DNA from 2 places in the Paenibacillus mobilis genome. Region 2 is predicted to be linked to the other one. Evidence: predicted binding sites of a transcription regulator. Region 2 holds the regulator's gene; the other holds the start of a gene.
The links. The regulator Rex, encoded in region 2, represses fermentation and respiration genes when NADH is low (regulators of the CRP and FNR family bind a similar motif). The targets are predictions, from matches to a motif close to TTGTGAAATATTTCACAA.

Region 1: the regulator Rex is predicted to act here: its motif matches at 5,078-5,095, upstream of pflB (formate C-acetyltransferase).

What each region holds. Positions count from the first base shown of each region.
Region 1 covers NZ_JBZCMS010000002.1:514,940-522,689, forward strand. Annotated here, with positions in the region: gene AC3ZPD_RS05650 (carbohydrate ABC transporter permease) at 1-192, opposite strand, end outside; gene AC3ZPD_RS05655 (extracellular solute-binding protein) at 301-1,698, opposite strand; gene pflA (pyruvate formate-lyase-activating protein) at 1,888-2,649, opposite strand; gene pflB (formate C-acetyltransferase) at 2,743-5,004, opposite strand; gene adhE (bifunctional acetaldehyde-CoA/alcohol dehydrogenase) at 5,321-7,750, opposite strand, start outside.
Region 2 covers NZ_JBZCMS010000002.1:369,350-377,099, forward strand. Annotated here, with positions in the region: gene AC3ZPD_RS04870 (asparaginase) at 222-1,382, opposite strand; gene AC3ZPD_RS04875 (cell wall elongation regulator TseB-like domain-containing protein) at 1,730-2,215, opposite strand; gene AC3ZPD_RS04880 (amidohydrolase) at 2,270-3,568, opposite strand; gene AC3ZPD_RS04885 (redox-sensing transcriptional repressor Rex) at 3,558-4,205, opposite strand; gene dinG (ATP-dependent DNA helicase DinG) at 4,207-7,095, opposite strand; gene AC3ZPD_RS04895 (hypothetical protein) at 7,262-7,750, opposite strand, start outside.

The DNA.
Region 1 (7,750 bases), 150 kb from region 2:
ACGTTTCTGCTCCAGCGCTTTCGTGTAATTCTCAAGGCCAATTCCTTTGACATGGGTGGATACCCCATTCCAGCTTGTGAAGCTGTAGTAAAGGGAGGAGAAGATCGGATAAATAAAAAACATCACAAACAATATCAGTGCCGGCAGGAGAAATAGAAGAAAAACGGCAGGACTTCTTAGCGCTTTATTCATGGGAACCTCCAGAGAAGACAGTTTCTTTGCTCGCTCAAAGGCAAGAATGCGCCCGCCTGCCGGCAAGGCGCATCCCGAAGACTGATTTACAACTGATTTACAACCGTTTTATTCCGAATCCGCGTTGGCTTCGTCCTGCACGGCCTGGAGCTCTTTGCCCATCTGTTCAGGCGTTGTTTGCTTGCCGATCAATTTCTGAATTTGAATGTTGCTGATTTCGGTAGTGACATCGCCTTGCACCAGGGAGTCAAACGCCGGGAAAGAAGATTTCGAATTGTTCAGCACGTTGACGATCTCTTTCATCAGGTCGTCCGTGATGTTTGCCGAAAGCACGTCTTCGCTGAGCTTCATCGACGGGAGCACGCCGTCTTCGACAAGGCCCCGGATTTGCATTTCTTCGTTGTACATATATTTGATGAACAACTTGACGGCCTGAAGTTTTCTTGGATCCTTCTCTACGGCGGCGGAGAAGCCGTAACCGTTATTGACGTCGCGCATCAGCGCCGTTTGGTCGCCTACGCCCCCGTCTACCGGCGGAAGGTTAAAGAAACCTACTTTGCCGATCATATTTTCGCCGGACTGGCCTTCTTTGAATACGGATGATTTCCAAGTGCCGTCATACATCAGAATCGCTTCGCCGCTGGTGAACTGGGTCGTATATTCCGCATACTCAAAGCCCAGTTCGCCTTTCTTGAAGTAACCTTTGTCTTCCCATTCCTGATATTTCGCAAAAGCCTTCACCACGTTCGGATCCGACCATTTGGCTTCACCGGACACAAATTTCTGCGTCACGTCAGGTCCGGCATACCGGGCCCAAAGATGGTTGGCCAGCATCAGCGGCACCCAGCCCGCTTTGGATGCAGCGGCCATCGGCACCTTGCCGTCCGCTTTGATTTTGGCCAGCAGGTCTTCCAGCTCAGCCCAGGTGGTTGGCACCTTCAGGCCTTTTTCCTCAAAATAACCTTTATTGTAGAAAAATCCTTCGCCCGAACCGCCGATCGGCAGACCGTAGACGTTGCCTTCATAAGTAAAAGGTTCCAGCGACGAGAAGCTGTCCGTCAGACCCAGTTCATCCAGGATCGGACTTAAGTTGAGCAGCATCCCCTCTTTGGCATAGACCTGGGAGTCCGGGCTGCCGAACAAATCAAAAATATCCGGCGGGTTGCCCGCAGCCATTTCCCCGCGGAGTTTCTCCTTGCGGTTGACGTCCGATTCCACCCCGTCCAGCTTGATCGTAAGGCCCGGTACATCCGCTTCTACCTTCTTTACGACATCGTTCAGGATCGCCAGGCGTTTCTGTTTGTCGGCTCCTACCTGGGTATGGCGTAAAGTCAATTCAAATGGAGAAGTGTCCGTTGTGGATTCGCTAGGCTGCGTGGATGATGCGGAATCATTTGAGGCATTGCTAGCAGCCGAATTGCTGTTGCCATTGCCGCTGCCGCAGGCAGACAGCAGGGTCGTGGCCGCGAGGAACAGCGTGAGTAACAGAACCATGCTTTTCTTCATCTTCCAAAATCCCCCCGAATATTGATTTGTTTTACAAACTTATTATAATTTTAGGTCATCTGCCTTAGGAAGGAGGATATTTTTCTAATGGGGGGATAATATTATCCAAAACGCAAAAAAGAAAGCGGTTCAAACTCACATAAACTGTGAATTGACCGCTTTTATGTCATTCTATATAACATGATTCTATCAGGAGGTTAAACCAATGACAGTTTTGTCCGTCGACACTTTTTTCATCCCCTGCTCCACCAGCTGATAAGCTCTGGCTACTTCTTCAGGATTAGGACTCGGCACCCCTTCAAGCGGATAAGCCCATTTCAAAGCTTCCCATTTGTAGATGCCCATTTGGTGATAAGGCAAAATTTCGAATTTCTCCACGGCGTTTAGACCGCCGATAAATCTTCCCAACTCAAGCAAATCCTCTTCGTCGGTGTTGATTCCAGGAACCAAGACGTGCCGGATCCACATCGGGCGCTTATGATCCGACAGCCACTCGGCCATCGCCAGCATCCGGTCGTTCGGTTTGCCGGTCAGCTTGATATGCTTCTCGTTGTTGATATGCTTTAGGTCCAGGAGAACCAGGTCGGTCACATCAAGCAGGTCCTTGATTTTATCCCCTTCGTTATAACCGTTTGTATCGAGGGTGGTATGAAGGTTCCAGCGTTCTTTCACGGCCCGGAACAATTCGGCCACGAAATGGGCCTGCAGCGTCGCTTCGCCGCCGGATACCGTCAAACCGCCCCCCGAAGAACGGTAATAATTAATGTAGGGTTCGATCTCGGCAAGTACTTCTTCCAGCGTCATATCCTTGCCACCTTCGAGATTCCAAGTGTCCGGGTTATGACAATACTGGCATTTCAGCAGGCAGCCCTGCATAAAGAGTACGAAACGAATTCCGGGGCCGTCGACCGTTCCGAAGGTTTCAAGTGAGTGTATGTGCCCTTTGATCATGTTACGTCATCCTTTCTGCAGGGACTGCAGGGAAATAGGGAAACCGGGCAACGCTGCTTTAGGTTTTGTTGCTGCCCAGGTTTGAAACAAATTTTACATGCCTTCGTGGAACGTTCTGTTGACTACGTCCAGCTGTTGCTCGCGGGTCAGCTTGATAAAGTTAACCGCATAACCGGATACGCGGATGGTCAATTGCGGATAGTTCTCCGGATGTTCCATCGCATCCAGCAGTTGTTCGCGGTCGAACACGTTGACATTGAGGTGATGCGCGTCGCTGCCGAAGTAGCCGTCCATCATCGCCACCAGGTTGTTTTTGCGGATATCGGTTTCTTTGCCGAGCGCTTTAGGCACAATGGAGAATGTGTTCGAAATGCCATCCAGACTGTGTTCATATGGCAGTTTGGCTACCGAGCTCAAGGAAGCGAGCGCGCCTTTTTTATCGCGGCCGTGCATCGGGTTTGCGCCTGGTGCAAACGGTTCGCCGGCTTTGCGTCCGTCAGGTGTTGTCCCTGTTTTCTTCCCGTACACCACGTTGGAGGTGATGGTCAGGATCGATTGGGTAGGCAAAGCGTTGCGGTACGTTTTATGTTTGCGGATCATGCTCATGAACGTTTCGACCAGGCTGACCGCAATGCTGTCGACACGGTCGTCGTTGTTGCCATAGCAAGGGAATTCGCCTTCGATTTCAAAATCAACGGCGATGCCGTTTTCGTTGCGGATCGGTTTGACTTTAGCGTATTTGATCGCGCTCAGGGAGTCAGCTACAACCGACAAGCCGGCGATGCCGCAAGCCATGGTGCGGAGGATGTCGCGGTCATGCAGCGCCATTTCAATCCGTTCGTAAGCATATCTGTCATGCATGTAGTGGATCACGTTCAGCGTATTCACATACAGTTTGGACAGCCATTCCATCATCGGCACAAACCGTTTCATCACTTCGTCATAGTCCAGATATTCGGAAGTAATGGCTGGGAATTCCGGCGCGACCTGCGTGCCGTATCTTTCGTCTTTACCGCCGTTGATGGCGTATAGCAAAGCTTTGGCCAGGTTGGCGCGCGCGCCGAAGAACTGCATTTGTTTGCCGATGCGCATAGCGGATACACAGCAGGCGATGCCGTAATCGTCGCCGTAGATCGGACGCATCAGATCGTCGTTTTCGTATTGGATCGAGCTGGTTTCAATGGAAACCTTGGCGCAATATTTTTTGAAAGCTTCAGGCAGTTTGTCGGACCAGAGAACCGTCAGGTTAGGTTCCGGAGCAGGTCCCAGGTTGTACAGGGTATGCAGGAAACGGAAGCTGTTTTTCGTAACTTTGGTTGTTCCGTTTACGGACATGCCGCCGATGGATTCCGTTACCCAGGTAGGGTCGCCGCTGTACAATTCGTTGTATTCAGGTGTTCTGAGGAACTTCACGATCCGCAGCTTCATCACGAAATGGTCAACCAGTTCCTGTGCTTGTTCTTCCGTCATTGTACCTTCGGCAAGGTCGCGTTCGATATAAGCGTCAAGGAAAGAAGATACACGGCCAAGCGACATGGCCGCGCCGTCTTGTTCCTTAACGGCTGCCAAATAGCCGAAGTACAGCCATTGGAAAGCTTCTTTAGCGTTGTTGGCCGGTCTGGAGATGTCAAAGCCGTACATTTCGCCAAGCTGCTTCAATTCGCCCAAAGCGCGGATTTGTTCGGACAGCTCTTCGCGGAGACGAATGACATCGACGTCCATCACGTCTACTTCCATATCTTTCAGTTCATCTTGTTTTTGTTTGATCAGGAAGTCTACCCCATACAAAGCTACGCGGCGGTAGTCGCCGATAATGCGGCCGCGGCCGTAAGCATCGGGCAAACCGGTGATGATGCCGGTATGACGGGCTGCTCTCATTTCAGCGGTATAAGCATCAAATACGCCTTGGTTATGCGTTTTGCGTACATTTGTATACAAGTCAACGATTTCTGGCGGAAGGTCGAAGCCGTAAGCTTTACAAGCCGTAATGACCATTCTCACGCCGCCGTTTGGACGAATCGTCCGTTGGAACGGAGCGGAGCCCTGCACGCCTACGATTTGTTCTTTGTCTTTATCCAGGAAACCCGGAGCATGCGAAGTGATCGTTGAAGGCGTGTTAACGTCTACGTCCAGAACACCGCCGGCATCTCTTTCTTTCTTGGACAGGTCGGATACGATTTCCCACAAAGCTTTGGTATTGGCCGTTGCGCCCTGCAAAAAAGATTCGTTTCCTTCATAAGGTTTGATGTTCGTATCGATGAAGTTGGCCGTATTGACCTCTCTCATCCATTTGCCCGGTTTAAAACCTCTCCAGGCGTTTTGTGCAGCTGCCGTTTCTTTTTCAATCACCGACATTTGTAATCCCTCCATTTATATAGTTTGGAGTACGAAGGCTTGAAGGTTATCCTCCGCCTCGAGATCCCTAATTTTGTGATTGATTTCACAACTCAGAGTCTGATGAGGCCAGTTCAAGGTTTACTTCAGCTGCCCCACCACTGTGTCCGGGATCTTTTATGGTTTCATCATAGCTTATCCCTGGTAAAAGGGATGTGACAAACATCACAGTTGCCGTGATGTTTGTCACTTTTTTCACAAATCTAGCGAGTTTGGTCCGTTATCGCAGCTTTATCTCTGTTGATGTCGACTAAGCCTGTACAGGCCTTGTTTCCGATTACTCTTCGAAACGTCCGTAGAAGGCGTCTCTGTAAACTTCAGCAAGCTCGGTCACCAGCGGCAGCTTTGGATTGGCGGTTGTGCATTGATCCTCGAAAGCGCGGTCTGCCAGATAATCCACGTTCGATTCAAAATCTTTTGGATCAAATCCGAGCGCCTGGAAGGTTTCCGGAATGCCCAGCTTTTTATTCAGTTCGCGGATGGCGTTGATCAGGCTCTTCACGCCTTCTTCCGTGGTGCGTGCAGGCAGTCCCAGGATGCGGGCGATTTCAGCATAACGCTGGTCGGCTACGAAGTTGGTGTATTTAGGCCAAGCCGCAAATTTCGTAGGTTTCTTCGCGTTGTAGCGGATGACGTGCGGCAGCAGGATTGCGTTGGTGCGACCGTGAGCGGTATGATATTGGCCGCCCCATTTATGCGCCAAGCTGTGGTTGATGCCGAGGAACGCATTGGCGAAGGCCATACCGGCCAAAGTCGAAGCGTTGTGCATTTTCTCACGGGCGAGTTTATCGCCGGTCAAAGCCGATTTTTCGAGATATTGGAACACCAGCTGAATCGCTTTAATCGCCAATCCGTCCGTATAGTCGTTCGCCATAACCGAAACATAAGCTTCGATCCCGTGGGTCAAAACGTCCATGCCGGTATCCGCAACGGCTACTTTTGGCAGGCTGTAGACGAATTCAGGGTCGATGATCGCAACGTCCGGCGTCAGCTCGTAATCGGCCAAAGGATATTTGGTGTTGCCGACTTCTTTATTAGTAATAACTGCAAACGGCGTGACTTCGGAACCTGTACCGGATGTTGTCGGGATCGCTACAAATTTTGCTTTTTGACCCAGACTAGGGTATTTGTAGGTCCGTTTGCGGATATCCATGAATTTCTGTTTCAGGTTGTGGAAATCGGTGTCCGGATATTCATAGAACAGCCACATGCCTTTCGCGGCATCCATTGGCGAACCGCCGCCGAGGGCGATGATGCAGTCCGGCTGGAATTTGGCCATCATTTCCGTACCGCGGGCAACGGTCGTGGTCGATGGATCCGGTTCAACGTCGGAGAACACCTCGATCGCTACAGGCGTTTGACGTTGACGGAGATAATGCTCCACTCTTTCCACATAACCGAGCTTCACCATCATCGGGTCGGTAACGATCATGACGCGGGTGATGTCCGGCATTTTGGCCAGGTATTGGGTCGCGCCTTTTTCAAAATAGATTTTGGAAGGTACTTTAAACCACTGCATGTTCACGGTACGATGGTTCACCCTTTTCACGTTGATCAGGTTGACGGCGGTCACGTTCGACGAAGTCGAGTTGCGTCCGTAAGATCCGCAGCCCAGCGTCAGCGACGGCAGGTTCGTGTTGTAGATATCGCCGATGCCGCCCTGCGAAGAAGGCTGGTTCACCAGGATCCGGCAGGTTGGCAGACGGTCCGAAAATTTCCGGATGATTTCATCGTTGTTCGAATGGATGACCGAAGAGTGTCCCATGCCGCCGAAGTGAACAACCTGTTCCGCAAGGTCGATGCCTTGATCGGCGGTTTTTACTTTATAGCAGGCCAGGACAGGGCTGAGCTTCTCGGCGGACAGCGGGAATTTAGGTCCTACGCCGTCAATTTCGGCGACAAGGATTTTGGTTCCGGCCGGCACCTGAATGCCGCACATTTCGGCGATTTTAACGGCTGGCTGACCGACGATTGCCGGATTAACGGCGCATTTCTCGGCCACAATGGCTCCGGCCGTCAGCTTGGCGGCTTCTTCTTTGTTGACGAAATAACAGCCGTTTGCGATCATTTTCTTCTTCACTTGGTCAAAAACAGGTTCTTCAATAATAACCGCTTGTTCGGAGGCACAGATCATGCCGTTGTCGAACGTTTTGGACAGGATCAAATCATTGACCGCCTGATCCAAATCAGCGCTTTTCTCAATGAAGCAAGGAACGTTACCAGGACCTACGCCGAGAGCCGGTTTGCCGCAGCTGTAAGCTGCCTTCACCATGGCGGAGCCGCCGGTGGCGAGAATGCAGGCTACGTCAGGATGATTCATCAAAGCGTTGGTGCGGTCCATGGAAGGCTGTTCGATCCACTGGATGCAATCGGCGGGAGCGCCATGTTTCACAGCGGCTTCCAGCAGGATTTTAGCGGCTTCGCGGCTGCATTCCTGTGCGGAAGGGTGAAAGCCGAAGATGATCGGGTTGCGTGTCTTAATGGCGATCAGCGCTTTGAAGATCGTCGTGGAAGTCGGATTCGTCACCGGTGTAATCCCCATGATAATGCCGACCGGCTCAGCGATCTTCTGGAAGCTTTCGTAAGGATTATCTTCGATGACGCCAACCGTTTTGTCATATTTGATGCTGTTCCAGATGTATTCGGTAGCAAACATGTTTTTGATGATTTTGTCTTCGTATACTCCGCGACCCGTTTCTTCAACGGC
Region 2 (7,750 bases):
TATCACAGAATATATATCATTTTATTATTAAATTTTGAATTTCACTAAAATTTCAAGGATTTTTGGGCAAAAAAAGTGAAGGCTCCCAATTTTATCTTTCTACCTCCAATAGATAACTTCTTTTTCTCTTTAAGCTGCAAGTATTTCCAAACAGAAGGAAACGGCCTTGGTGTTCCCGATTCATGGGACCAAGGCCGTTTCCTCGTGCTTATTTTTCTTATTTATTTGGCCGGCAGTTCAATCTGCCCGTACCCGATCGTAGTAAACCAATTTTTCACCGTATCAAAGTCGTTGGAGAAAGACAGGCAGAGCAGCAGCAAAACCCGGGCATGAGCCGCATTCAGATTGTCTCCGGCGATAACGCCGTCCCCATTCGAATAGTTGCTGCCCGACCCGGTGCGGGTCGTCATGACGAAGATAACGCCCTTCTTGATTGCTTCGGCGCGTTCTTCGCTCATGGCTTTGGAAATACCACCCGAGCCGGTCCCCGCGGTTACGATGCCTTTAGCTCCGGCGGCCACAAAACCGCTGATGGCTCCGGGGCCGGCATCCTGATAGGAATAGGCAATTTCGACTTTCGCTAAAGCCTGCTTTGAGATTTGGGTTAAATCAAACGGCGTCGCCCATTCGCTGGAAGATTTGAGCGCGCGGAAGGGGGCGCGGTACACGCGAATGTTTGTCTCATCGATATAACCAAGCGCCCCTATCTCCGGCGTAACAAACGTATCGGTCCGGTAGGAATTTGTTTTGGTCACTTCACGTGCGGCATGGAATTCGTCATTCAACATCACGACAGTTCCGAAATATTTGGTTTTGCCGCTGGCCGCCAGCTTGATTGCGTTGTAAAGATTGGCGGGAGCATCTGTGCCGATAACCGTCCAGGGTCTCATGGAACCGGTGACAACTACCGGTTTTGGACTTTGCACAGTCAAATCCAGGAAATAAGCGATTTCCTCCATCGTATCCGTTCCGCTCGTCACTACGACACCGTCCTGGGTTTTAAGGGCCTCGTCGACCTTCAGGGACAAATCGTAAAGCTGCTCCATGGAATATGCGCTTGAGCCCGAGTTACCGAACTGATAAGTGCTGACCTCAGCGATCTGGTCTTTGTTCGGCAGGGATTTCACCAAGTCTTCAATAGGCAGAGAACCTGCCCGGTATGTATCGAAGCTTGTTTCATCCGTCGATTTACCGGCCATCGTTCCTCCGGTCGCGATCACTTCCACTTTGGGCAGCTTCTTAACTATGCCGGTTGTAGAAGTAACGGCCGCCGTCTCAGCAGCCGCAGATACAGGTGATAAATACAAGTGGGGCAGAAAAAATGACACAGCTAATCCCGTCGCAAGCAGCACCCTCAAACTTTTTACTTTTCCCCTCTTCATCCTATCATCCTCCACCTAATAATTTGTTAACTGAATGTCAGGTTTCATAACCTAATGTTCATTAACTTGAGAGGATTATATTTTAATGTCATAAAATATGACAATACCGGGATTCCGGCAAGAAAGCGCTTAATTTATTTCTTTCTTCGCTTTATTGCGGTAATACAAGAAAATACCATTCAATTTTGTTTTTCCTCCACCTTTATCTACTTCATCTCTATTGCCATCCATTCTACAAAAAAACCGGCAACCCCCTCTCTGCCCCGCTGGGCATTTGAAAGGAGTTTGCCGGATCTAATCCATACGGACTTTCTAAATATTTCCGTATTCTCTGCAAAGGTGCCAAACTAACGGTTTGGCAGCGTAAATTCCTCGGTCAGCGCTTCTCCGTTAGAAAAACTGAAGAACCTGTAATAATAGTGATCTTTCTCTTTATAATAAAGCTGCCAGACATACTGGCTATTATATACGCCGGGTACAAGTCGTTTGATATCCGCCTCAGGCATTAATGCTTTAATTTTGGCCTGGATCGCCTTTTTGGTTGAGCTCGCGGAGACCTGCTCCGTATGCGCAGGCTGACCGTCCTGAAGCCACACCATGATAGGTTCTCCCGAACCGTTGGTGCCTTCAACGACCCAGCAGACCCCGTCCCACACCGATTTGCTGACCCCGATCGTTTTGACCAGCCCAGCTTCCTGTTTGGCCCGGAGAATGGCCGCATCCTCCTGCTTCCAGGTGTCCTGCATAATGTATACATAATAACGGTACATCCCAAAAGCCAAAGCCGCCGCAATGACGATTACGGCGAGAATCCATTTTGTTTTTGTTTTCAAACCTGTTTTTCACCTCTCTCCTTGCCTCCGCTTGCTCTGAAGCCGGGAATGGGATCAGCGGGCAAGGAGACCTTCAAATGCCTGTTGAGCTTCAAAGCGAATACGCTGTTCGTCCAAAGTCAGGCATTCGCCGTGTTTGACCACTTGCCGTCCGTCGACCCATACATGCTCTACGTCCTTCGCACCGGCAGAGTAAACGACATGCGAAATATAATCGGTTTTTGGCAGGAAATGAGCTTGCTCAGTATTCAAAGCGATAAAATCGGCTTTCATACCGGACGCCAATTTGCCTGTTTCCTGAAGGAACAGTGACTTAGCACCGTATTCCGTCCCCATTTTCAGCGCCTCAAGCGCCGGAACCGCGGTAGGATCACCGGATACCCCTTTATGAATTAAAGCTGCCAGACGGATTTCCTCCAGCATGTCTAGGTTGTTATTGCTGGCAGGGCCGTCCGTTCCCAAGGAAACCGTGACGCCTGCTTTCAGCAGGTCCACAACTCTCGCTACCCCGCTGGCCAGCTTCAAGTTGCTGCCGGGATTGTGAGAAACTCCTACGTTATTTTCGGCAAGGATTTGAATTTCTTCATCCAGCAGATGAACCGCATGAGCAACAAGCGAAGGTCTGGAGAACAAACCTATTTTCAGCAGATGCTCGACCGGACGCACGCCGTAATCCCTGACGTTCTGCTCCACCTCGGTTATCGTTTCCGACATGTGCGTGTGCAAAGGGAGATCCAGATCATGCGCAGCTTGTACGATCTTTTCGATATAATCGGGCGGACAAGTATAAGGGGCATGCGGAGACATCATCGCCGTAATGCGTCCGTCTGCCGCTCCATGCCACCGCTTCGCAAAACTGACCGCGTCCTGAAGTTTGGCCGTCTGCACTTCCGGCGGGCAAAGACCGATGACGCCCCGTGTCAGGACAGCACGGATGCCGCTTTGTTCCGCAACTTTACCTACCTGGTCCATATGATCGTACATATCCAGGAAAGTGGTAGTTCCGCCTTTCAGCATTTCAAGAACGGAAAGCGCCGTACCTTTGTAAACGTCCTCGCTGGTAAATTTGGCTTCCATCGGCCACATTTTTTCCTGCAGCCACACCTGGAGGGCCAGATCGTCGCCATAACCGCGCAGCAGAGACATTGCCGCATGCCCGTGAGTATTAACCAGGCCTGGCAGGAACAGAAGGCCCGATCCGTCAAAGCTTTCCGTCATCTCTTCGCCTTCCGGCAGCGTTTCCCCGATGTATTGAATACGGTCGTCCTCCACCAGCATATAACCGGTAAGCACCGGTTTATCCGGGTTCATAACCGCGAAAGTTCCGTTTTTAATCAACCATTTACGACTCATTTGAAATTTCCTTTCCCTGATCCAAATAATAAGCCAAGCTGAGCAGATCGGTGGTAAAATCCGCCGCATGCACGCGGACCCCGGCCGGTACCTTCAAAATGACCGGCGCAAAGTTCAGAATGGCCTGAATGCCCGCCTCTACGAGCTGATCCGCGACGCGCTGGGCTTCCCAGTGAGGAACCGTAATGATCCCGATACGGATCCCGAGGTTTTTGACGGTTTCTGTCAGCTCCGAAATAGGCTGTACCGTCAAATAATTGATCTGGCTGCCGATTTTGGCTTCCGCAGCATCGAAGACCGCCACAATCTTCATATTGTCTTTCAGATACATATTGTAGTTGGAGAGGGCCTGGCCGAGATTACCGGCACCTACCAGCGCTACGCTGATCTCCTGATCCAGGTTCAGGATCTGGCGGATTTTTTCAATCAGGTAACCCACATCGTAGCCGATGCCTTTGCGCCCGAAATCTCCGAAATAGGCGAGATCCTTACGGATTTGGGCCGGATTAAGATCCAGGTTTTGTCCGAGCTCTTGCGAGGATACCGTCATGACGTCACGGTTTTGCAGTTCGTTTAAATACCGCAGGTAAACCGGCATACGCCGGACGACGGCATCCGATATTTTTTCCGATTTCATGTTATTCACCCTTTGCTGCGCCTGATTCGGCGCCATTTTCCGTAGGTTCCAGCCACTCCGTGATCCGGGGAACCATCTGGCTCAGCGGCATATGCTCCATTTTGGGTCCCGGCAGGGAATAAAGAAAATATTTGCCGTAATAGGAGTCCAGAATACGCGTATCGTACACAATGACGATACCTTTATCTCTTGAAGAGCGTACCAGTCGGCCAAAACCCTGCTTAAAGCGGATAACCGCCTGAGGAACCGACAGCTTGGTAAACGGATTTTTCTTTTGCTGCTGCAGCCGTTCGCTTTTCGCTTCGACCAGCGGATGGTTTGGCGGCTGAAAAGGCAGCCGGACAATAGCAAGGCTGGTCAGTGCATCTCCGGGAATATCGACGCCTTCCCAAAAGCTGCTTGTGCCGAGCAGGACGGAAGCGTCTTTGTTCTGAAAACGCCGGGTCAGCTTGGTGCGGCTTCCGCTGTCCATGCCTTGGCCGATTACCGTTATATTATGCGCCGACAGCTGCTCTTTAAGCGGTTCATAGACCTGCTTCAGCATGCGGTATGAGGTGAACAGCACCAGCATTCTGCCTTTGGTCGCTACGGCCGACTCCGCAAGGGAATCTACAAGCGTATTCACAAAATGGGCATCCCCTACGCTGCCTTTGACGCTCGGAAAGTCGCGCGGAATGACCAGCAGCGCCTGCTCCCTGTAATTAAACGGGGAAGGCAAAATGGCGGTCAAAAGCCGGTCCTGTTCGCCTGCTTCCTGGAGCCCGAGCTGTTCGATCATGTACTGGAAGGACTTATCGACCGTCAAGGTCGCCGAGGTCATGACCACGCTTTTTTTCTTGTCAAAGAAATAAGTTTTGAGCTGTTCGCTGACATCGATCGGAACCGCGTAAAGCTGCAGCGATTTGCTGCGGTAATGGCCGTTGCCTTCCAGCCAATAAACCGTCTCCTCGCTGTCCAGCTTCATGAAGAAGCGCAGGGAATCCCGTTCGCTGCCCAAATCCTTCAGGAGTCCGCTGATATCCGTAAGCAGGCCTTCAACCCCGTAATCCTCCTGCTCCTCTTTGATCTCGGCCACCATACGTTCGCCTTTCCGCAGCACTTCGCTGATGGAGACATGGATCTGATGCTCCAGCCGGTTAAAGGTGTCCCATTGGTCAGGCCTTTGGGCGGGAAGCAGCCGTTTGACGAATTGCCCCGGCTCTCCCGGCGCCGCGTCGCTCCTCTCCGTCATCAGACCGAACAGAAGCTCGCTTAACTTGTCCCAGCTTTCCTTCACTTCAAGCAGAGCCGGATAAAACGAATCGATTGTTTCTGTCCAGCCGAGAGCCTTTTCCGATCCGGAGGAAGCAAGCTGCGTCCGGAGATTCGGAAACTGTCCGGTGCGGCTGTCCTTAAACAAACGGGTTAAAGTATGAATGATCGAAAAATATTTCATATGCAAACCCAGATGTTTGCCCGCCACGTCCTCCAAATGATGCGCCTCGTCGATGACCAGACGTTCATAAGAAGGCAGCAGCTGATGGCCGGCCTGAATGTCGGTAAAAAGCTTGGAGTGGTTGGTAATTATAACATCCGCTACGCTGGCTTCGTGTTTGGCCCGATGATAAAAACACTTCCTGAAAAAGGGGCAGGAGCGTCCTAAACAGGAATCCGATTCGCTGGCAACCGTTTCCCAGAAATCACCGCCGCGTCCCAAATTCAGTTCCTCGTCGTCACCGGTTTCGGTTTGGCTGAGCCAGATGATCATTTGGGCCGCCGTGATGCTGTCTTCCTTCGGACTTGCAAAATCGCGCCGGCTCAGCTTGTGCTCGAATTTACGCAGGCACAAATAATGCTGTCTGCCTTTAAATACCGCCGCGCGAAACGGAAAAGGCACCGCTTCCGTCAGCAAAGGAATATCCCTTTCCCGTAGCTGCTCCTGCAGGTTGATGGTATGGGTGCTCACCATGACCTTCTCCCCGGTTTTTACCGCGGAATAAATGGCGGGCAGCAGATAGCCGAGCGATTTGCCCGTTCCGGTTCCGGCCTCCACCAGAAGATGCTTATCCTCGTCAAAAGCCTGCTCCACCTGACTGAGCATAATCTTTTGCGCTTCCCGTTCCTCATAAAACGGCAGCTTCTCCTTCAGGTTTCCCTGAACTTCCTCTAAAAATTGCTCAAAACTGACCTGGGACAGCGGATTGTCGTCAAATTCATGGCGGGCCGGCAAAATATCCATCCAGTCCTCATTGCGCATCGCAAACTGGCGGTAATAAATAAAACCCGCGTCATCCGTCTGATCTGCCTGGCTTTCCCGCTCCGTCAGCAAAGCGTCGAAAAACCAGCCCAAATCGCTGTCCTCGGCGGCAAACAAATCCGTCAGACGCTGGATAGTGATCAGCGGCAGCTCCGCAAGTTCATCCAAACATTTCAGAAAAATAAGCGCGGTTGCCGTGGCATCGCTGTCCGCCTGATGCGGCCGGTCATGGCTGAGTCCAAATTCGGCGCTCACCAGCCCAAGCTGATAAGAATTTAATGAAGGAAAACATATCTTCAAAAAATCCATCGTATCGAGAATCCGTCCCGTAAAAGGCAGATACCCACAGCTGTCCAAAGCCTGCTGCAAAAAATGAAAATCAAATGCTACATTATGACCCACCAAAACGACGTCATCCAATAGCGGCACCATCTCCATCATCACTTCGTCGATGGAGGGCGCTTCGGCGACGTCCTCTTCCGTAATGCCTGTTAAGCCTGTAATAAAGGGAGGGATGGGCACTCCCGGTTTGACATAAGAAGAATAGACCTGCGAGATGGTGGAATCATGATCTATGATGGCAAGCCCTACCTGAATAATTTCGTCGGTGGACTGATTACCCGTAGTTTCAAAATCGAGTACGGCATACTTCATTGGTTGCAAAATCCCTTTCTTTCGGGTCTATCACCTAGCATATCAAAAAAAACAACGTTTGAAAATTAAACGAAATCCGCTTTTGGGAAAATAAGCACTTGCTTTAGGCCGGAATAACCGGTCAAAAAAACGATGCGTTATCAAACGCATCGTTCCAGAGCCGGATTCACATAAAGGCGTGCAGCTGGCTTTCAAATTGGTACGTCCCCCGGTTGGCCATGCATGCCTCCAGATTGGCCAGCGGCTCGGGCAGGCTCGGATCCAGCTTGTAGGCGGTCAGAAAAAAGCCCCGCGCTTTCTCTATCCGGTTGTCCATGGCCGCGATGCAGCCAAGGGCATTACAGCAGATCGCTTTTAGCTTTTTGTCTTTGCCGTGCGTAAAAATATGGCTGAAGTAACCTGCCGCGTTTTTCCGGTCATCCAGGTGCACGCAGCAAACGGCCAGAAACAATAAGGGCAGAGGATTATCCGGATATAGCGAAGAAGCGTGTTCAAACTGCTTTGATGCTTGTTCGTACATCTGAAGCGAAAAATACCCCTGCCCTTTTACGAAGGGGCCGCCTTCCATTTCCACGATTTTCAGGTGGTTCGGCGATTCGAAATCCCCGCATTTCCGGCGGATCTCCCCCATTTTTTCCTCGAAAGACATCCATTC